One region of the Exiguobacterium sp. KKBO11 genome, then DNA from elsewhere that is predicted to be linked to it. Evidence: riboswitches for the same ligand, from Rfam matches in the RefSeq annotation. Region 1 holds a riboswitch; the other holds the start of a gene.

The links. A riboswitch is a leader RNA that binds a small molecule or an ion and turns the genes downstream of it on or off. The one in region 1 is predicted to bind FMN.
Region 2: linked by a shared signal. The riboswitch ahead of AYO36_RS02635 (ECF transporter S component) and the one ahead of ribD (bifunctional diaminohydroxyphosphoribosylaminopyrimidine deaminase/5-amino-6-(5-phosphoribosylamino)uracil reductase RibD) in region 1 are both predicted to bind FMN.

What each region holds. Positions count from the first base shown of each region.
Region 1 is NZ_LUCU01000011.1:74,459-77,863, forward strand. It holds gene AYO36_RS00675 (M20 family metallopeptidase) at 1-742, shown strand, start outside; FMN riboswitch at 926-1,070, shown strand; gene ribD (bifunctional diaminohydroxyphosphoribosylaminopyrimidine deaminase/5-amino-6-(5-phosphoribosylamino)uracil reductase RibD) at 1,230-2,270, shown strand; gene ribE (riboflavin synthase) at 2,255-2,881, shown strand; gene AYO36_RS00690 (bifunctional 3,4-dihydroxy-2-butanone-4-phosphate synthase/GTP cyclohydrolase II) at 2,881-3,405, shown strand, end outside.
Region 2 is NZ_LUCU01000011.1:475,013-478,417, forward strand. It holds gene AYO36_RS02625 (NAD(P)/FAD-dependent oxidoreductase) at 1-950, opposite strand, end outside; gene AYO36_RS02630 (YuzB family protein) at 1,043-1,276, shown strand; gene AYO36_RS02635 (ECF transporter S component) at 1,353-1,919, opposite strand; FMN riboswitch at 2,075-2,217, opposite strand; gene AYO36_RS02640 (HesB/IscA family protein) at 2,329-2,679, shown strand; gene AYO36_RS02645 (NAD-dependent epimerase/dehydratase family protein) at 2,798-3,405, shown strand, end outside.

The DNA.
Region 1 (3,405 bases):
CGATGCAGCCTTGATGGTCCATCCGTCGGGACAAACACGGATCACGGGTTCTTCCCTTGCGGTCGATCCGCTCGACTTTGCCTTTACGGGTCGTCCGGCACACGCAGCGGCGTCACCGGAGGAAGGCATCAACGCCCTTGACGCTGTCATTCAACTCTTCAATGGAATCAATGCGTTACGTCAGCAATTACCGGACGATGTCCGGATTCACGGAATCATCACGCATGGAGGTGATGCGCCGAACATCATCCCGGAATACGCAAAAGCACGTTTCTTCATCCGGGCGACGACACGGGAACGATTGAATGCCGTCACGGAAAAAGTCAAAGCTGTCGCCCAAGGCGCGGCACTCGCGACTGGGGCGACACTTGACGTCATCGCCTTCCAAAATGAAGTCGATAACCTCGTCTTCAACCGGACGTTCGACCGTCTGTTCCAAGAAGAAGCAGAATCGCTTGGTGAAAAGGTCCACTTAGACGAACGACCGGGTCTTGGCTCGACGGATGCCGGTAACATCAGTCAAGTCATTCCGACGATCCATCCGTATATCAAGATAGGTCCGGACGATCTCGTCGCGCATACGGAAGCATTCAAAGAAGCGGCTCGTTCAGAAGCTGGAGATGAAGCATTGATCACGGGGGCGAAAATCCTCGCTCGGACAGCGCTTCGCGTCCTCGCTGATGAACGGACGCGCGGGGCGATCGCTCAAGAATTCCACGATCGGAAGAACGGATATTTATAAGCGGAAAACAACGACTGGATGCACTGCTATCAGGTGCTCCGGTCGTTTTTGAGATGCAGTTGATCACGAATTGGTGATGGGTGACAGAATTGGAGCGAAATCAAAAAAGAGACAAGACAGAAGCATTTGCGCTTTGTTTTCTTGAAAAAGATATGCTAGGCTAAAATTGTATAACTGAATAATCCAGTTCTTCGGGGTAGGGTGAAAATCCCAACCGGCGGTGATGCGATCGATTGATCGACGAGCCCGCGACCTGTGATGTACGCATCATGGCTGACTTGGTGAGATTCCAGGGCCGACGGTAAAGTCCGGATGGGAGAAGAACGAAACGACACGATTCAAGCCGTTTTCTGAAAAAATGTTTTCAGGAGATGGTCTCTTTCTGCATGAAAAAATGCAGGGGGCGAACCGTGTATTTCGTGAACCCTTCTATACAGACGCCCCTTTTTCAAGGGGCGTCTTTTTTCATTTGAAAGGAGTGAACGCGATGTCACAGATGATGAGTTATGCCATGCAATTAGCACAAATGTTACACGGACAAACAAGTCCGAATCCAAGTGTCGGCTGTGTCATCGTCAAACAAGGACGCATCATTGGCTTCGGTGCGCACCGGTTTGCCGGTAGTCCGCACGCAGAAGTCGAAGCCTTACGGATGGCAGGAGAAGCCGCCCGCGGTGCCGATCTTTACGTGACGCTCGAGCCATGCAATCATCATGGCAAGACGCCACCATGCACGGAAGCGATTCTACAAGCAGGAATCAAACGAGTCTTCGTCGCAACGGAAGACAAACATGCGATCGTCGCTGGTTCCGGAATCAAACGACTACAGGACGCGGGAATCGAAGTCGAGGTTGGCTTGTTACGCCATGAGGCAGAAGCCCTCTACACGGCATTCTGGAAGACGATCGAACGAAAACGTCCGACCGTGACCGTCAAAATCGCTCAGACGATGAACGGGATCGCGGCGACAGGTGAACAGCGCTGGATCACGTCAGAAGAAGCACGCGCGAACGGTCGCGCCCTGCGTGGACGCCACGACGCAATTCTCGTCGGCAGTGAGACGGTCCTCGTCGATGATCCGGCACTAACGTTACGCGCGTCGTCAGGCATCGAGCCGATTCGGGTAATCGTCGATCGTCGTGGTCGGGTCCCGGAGACGGCCCAAGTTTTCCGTGATGGTAAAAATCCAACCTACTGGCTGACGAGTGTTCCTCGGATTAGTCACGATCAGGTGACGGTTCTCGTTGGTGAGTATGAGACGCCGGAAGCGATTTTGAAACGCTTATACGAACAAGACATCCGCAGTGTTTTGATCGAAGGTGGACCGACGATTCAAGCCGCTTTCCTTGAGGCAGATCTCGTTGACCGAATCGAAGTCTACCAAGCCCCATCGATTTTTGAAGGCGATGCGTGGAATAGTCAACACGATATCGAAGATCGTTTTCAAATCGACCAGGTTGAGACGGTTGGACCGGATCTCCATCTGACGTACATCCGAAAGGAGGAGACGACATGTTCACCGGATTGATTGAAGAAGTCGGAACCTTAAAACGAAAGATCCCGCGACCGAACGGGTTAGCGCTTGAAATTGAGGCGCACCAGGTACTCGAAGGAACGAAGATCGGGGATAGCATCGCCGTCGACGGGATTTGTTTGACGGTCACGTCGATGAGTCCGACCGGTTTCACAGCAGATGCCGTCCATGACACGATCCGTTCGACGGCACTCGGCACGTACCGCGTCGGAAGCCCATTGCAACTCGAACGGGCGATGCCGGCAGACGGTCGTTTCGGCGGTCATTTCGTCAGTGGACATATCGACGGAACAGCGCGGCTGATCAGTCGGCGACCGGATGGAGAAGCGATGGTTTATACGTTTGATGTCGGATCGTGGCAAAAGTATTGTATTCCGAAAGGCTCGATCGCGATCAACGGCACGAGCCTGACGTTGCAACGCGTCACGCCGGAAACGATCTCGATTTCATTGATTCCGCACTCACGTCAAGTGACGACGTTTGATCGATTGGCAAGCGGCGCAGTCGTCAATATCGAGTGTGACATGATGGCGAAACATCTCTATCATTTCACGCAGCATGAGAAGCAGACGGACTGGGCAGCATTCTTAGGAGGCGACATGTAATGAACGGATTCGACTTGATTGAAGACGCGATAGAAGATTTGAAGAGCGGACGACCAATCATCGTCTGCGATGACGAGGATCGTGAGAATGAGGGCGATCTCGTCATGCTCGCGGAACACGCGACACCGGAAAACATCAATTTCATGATCACATACGGAAAAGGACTCGTCTGTGTACCAGTCAGCCCGCGGATCGCAAAGCGACTCGAACTTGCTCCGATGACAGCGAATAATACAGATCCGCATGGAACGGCATTCACGCTCAGCATCGATCATGAAGAGGCAAAGACCGGCATCAGTGCTGAGGAACGGTCGCTAACGATTCAGCGGATGCTGACGGATGGACCGGAACGTTTCAAACGACCGGGTCACATCTTTCCGTTGATCGCAAAAGAGGGTGGTGTGCGGGAGCGACGTGGACATACGGAAGCGGGTGTCGATCTTGCCCGTCTTGCCGGTAGCGATGAGATCGCCGTCATCTGTGAAATCATTAAGGAAGACGGCACGATGGCACGGGTCGATGAT
Region 2 (3,405 bases), 400 kb from region 1:
TTTCCGAGCGATCCGAGCATCCCGCGTAGTTTGATTTCTGGCAGTTTCGGCAATTTCTTCCCTTGCCATTTCGCTTGCAAGACGTCGACGACTTGTTCTGCCTGATGTTCTGCGAGTTGACCGCTTGGCGCATAAGGCAAGCTGGCACAATCGCCGATGACGAAGACGTTATCGTATTCTGGTACGTGGTGATGTGCCGTCAATTTGATCCGACCACCACTGTCTGCAGCAAAGCCGAGATCACGAACGACTTTGACCGGTTGCGTACCTGCCGTCCAAATCGTCAAGTCCGACGGGTACGTATCGTCGCCGTTACGCACGTCGTCCGCTGTGACGAGCGTGACGTTCGAATTGTTGATGACTTCCACGTCATGCTCCTCGAACCATTCCTGGACGTAAGATGAGACTTTGTCGGATAAGAATGACAAGACGGATGGACCGCGGTCGAACAAACGAATCGTTAAATCCTTCCGGCTTTCATGCAGTTCACTGGCGAGTTCGACACCGGATAGACCAGCACCGACGATCGAGACGACGGACCCCGGTGACAGACCACAGATCGCTTGTTGTGTCTTTCGAGATTCTTCAAGTGTCTGGATGCTGTATGTAAACTCTTGAGCACCCGGAATGTTGTGGTATTTATCCTCGCAACCGAGGGCGATGATCAAGTCATCATAGAATAATTCTGATCCGTCCTGCAGGTGGACCGTATTCGTCTCTGGTGAAATTTTAATGACATGTCCATATTTATAAGTAAGATGTTTCCCCTCCGGAAATTCAATCCGGACATCCCGATCTGATAATGTACCTGCTGCGAGTGCGTAATATTCCGTTTTGAGTGCGTGGTACGGTAGACGGTCGACGAGCGTGACGGCAACTTCCTCGTCCTTGAATCGCTCACAAATCCGCATTCCACCATATCCTCCGCCGAGTACGACCAATTGCTTCATAACGTAAAATCCCCCTTAGTTCCCCTAAATCAGTCTGACCTTGTATAATACGACATGAGGCAGGTCGTTTCCTGCTTGAAGGAGGAAAAAAAGTGAATCCGATTATTGAATTTTGTATCAGTAACTTAGCGGCTGGTACACAGGTCGTCATGGAGCAACTCGAACGTGACCCGAACGTCGACGTCGTCGAATACGGTTGCCTCGGCTATTGCGGCATTTGTTCGCTTGATCATTTTTGTCTCGTTGATGGTGAGACCGTCGTAGGCGAGACACCGGAAGAGTTACTCGAAAAGATTTACCTGAAAATCGAAGAAAATGAGCTGTGAGCACGGACAGCCAAAAAATCCCCTCGTTCGTCTGAACGAGGGGATTCGTGTCCGTCAGCGGGCGCAGCTTTTCGGATCAGGCAGATTGTTGACGGCGCATCATCCATGGTCGTAGTTTCAAGAACAACGGAATGAAGAGTGCCGAGATGAACAACGCCTTGATGACGTTAAACGGTAAGATACCGGCTGTGATCGCTGTCCATTTGACAGCTGGATCCGCCATGTAGTCCATACCGAGGAACCATGCATACGCTGGAAGGATCAAGATATAGTTGAGAATCGCAAGACCGAGTGCCATCGTGATCGTACCAGCGACGAGACCGGTTGCGAGACCTTGTGTTGATTTCTTTTTATGGTAGAACCAGCTGACAGGAAGCACGAATGCGACGCCAGCAGCGAAGTTCGCGAATTCTCCGACCGGAACACCACTTCCGCGGAAGATGTAGTATAGCACGTTCTTCAGTGCTTCGACGATGACACCTGCGACCGGTGAGAACATGATCGCTGCGACGAGAGCAGGAACATCACTGAAGTCAATCTTCAGATAGTTCGGTAAGAACGGTAGTGGGAAATTGATAAGCATAAGAACAAATGAGATTGAACCTAACATTGACAGAGTGACCATTTTTTGTGTGCGTTTCATACGAGTATTGTCTCCTTTTGCTCGTTCCTCTCGATGAAGTATTGGCATGACTGCGTCCATAAAGAAACCCCTATTGATGAGATCAACAGGGGAGAAGTCCGCATTAAATAAACCTAATCGATTATTGCAAAAATCGATCAAATTCAAACTCATGCCGCCATCTTCTCCCATCCAGACTGTACTGTCGGCTCCTGAATTACACAGAATCAGCAAATAGCGCCCTATTCGCTCGCGGGCTTCAACTCAAAAAGAGTTGTTTACCGCCGGTCGGGAATTTCACCCTGCCCTGAAGATGGAACGATTATTTTGTTGTACATACCATTTATACAACGAATTCAAGATAGTTTCAAGCAACTAGGTTTCGATTCGCTCAGAAGTTGCGTATACTAAAGAAAAGGAAGGTGATGACATGATCCATTTAACGGAGGCAGCAGCGCTACAAGTCCAGGACATGATGGCGCAGGCACCAGCAGATGAACGGAATCTTCGGATGCTCGTCCAAGGTGGTGGATGTAGTGGTCTGTCGTACGGAATGGGATTCGACCAACAGAAAGAAACGGATCTCGTTTTCGAACAGCACGGCGTGACCGTCATCGTGGACGAAAAAGATTATCCGGTCGTCAAAGGACTGGAAATCGATTATAAACAGTCGATGCTCGGTGGCGGATTCACAATCACGAATCCGAATGCCATCGCAACATGCGGTTGCGGGACTTCGTTCCGGACGGCAACGAATTCCGGGACACCGGGTGGCTGTTAATGAATCCAATCGTGGACATCGTCCACGATTTTTTTTATTATCCGCATACAGGAGACCTGTCCCGTTGACTCGAAATATTAAGAGAGTGAATGCTACTACGAACAGGGAGGGCTTCAGGATGAGAAAAGTATTGATCTTCGGGGGAACGCGCTATTTCGGACGCCGGCTTGCAATTCGCTTAGCCGATTCGGGGGATGACGTGACAATCGTCACACGCGGCGAGCATACGCCACCAGTCGCGAAGGGCTTGACATTTTTCAAAGGAGACCGGACGTCAAGTAGTACGATGAAGGACTTAAGCCAACAGCACTGGGATGTCATCTATGACAACATTTGCTTCACGCCGTATCAAGCCAAGCTTGCGATTGACGCGTTTGAAGGGAAAGTCGGGCGCTACGTGTTGACGTCGACGATGTCTGTCTATGAAGACGGTGGTGCGAATATCACGGAGCGTGCCTACAATCCGTTTCCCGGGAAATATGAGCTTGAGAAGGAACATGGATATGGCGAAGGGAAACGCCAAGCGGAGAGTTATTTCTTCCAACGGGCGACGTTCCCAGTCGTTGCGGTCCGTTTTCCGGTCGTCCTCGGACCAGATGACTATACGGAGCGACTCGTTTTTCATATCAAGCGGGCGCTTGACGGTCGTCCGATCGTTGCTGAAAACACGTACGCGAAGATGGGGTATATCTCAAGTTACGAAGCCGCTGCCTTTCTGGAGTGGTG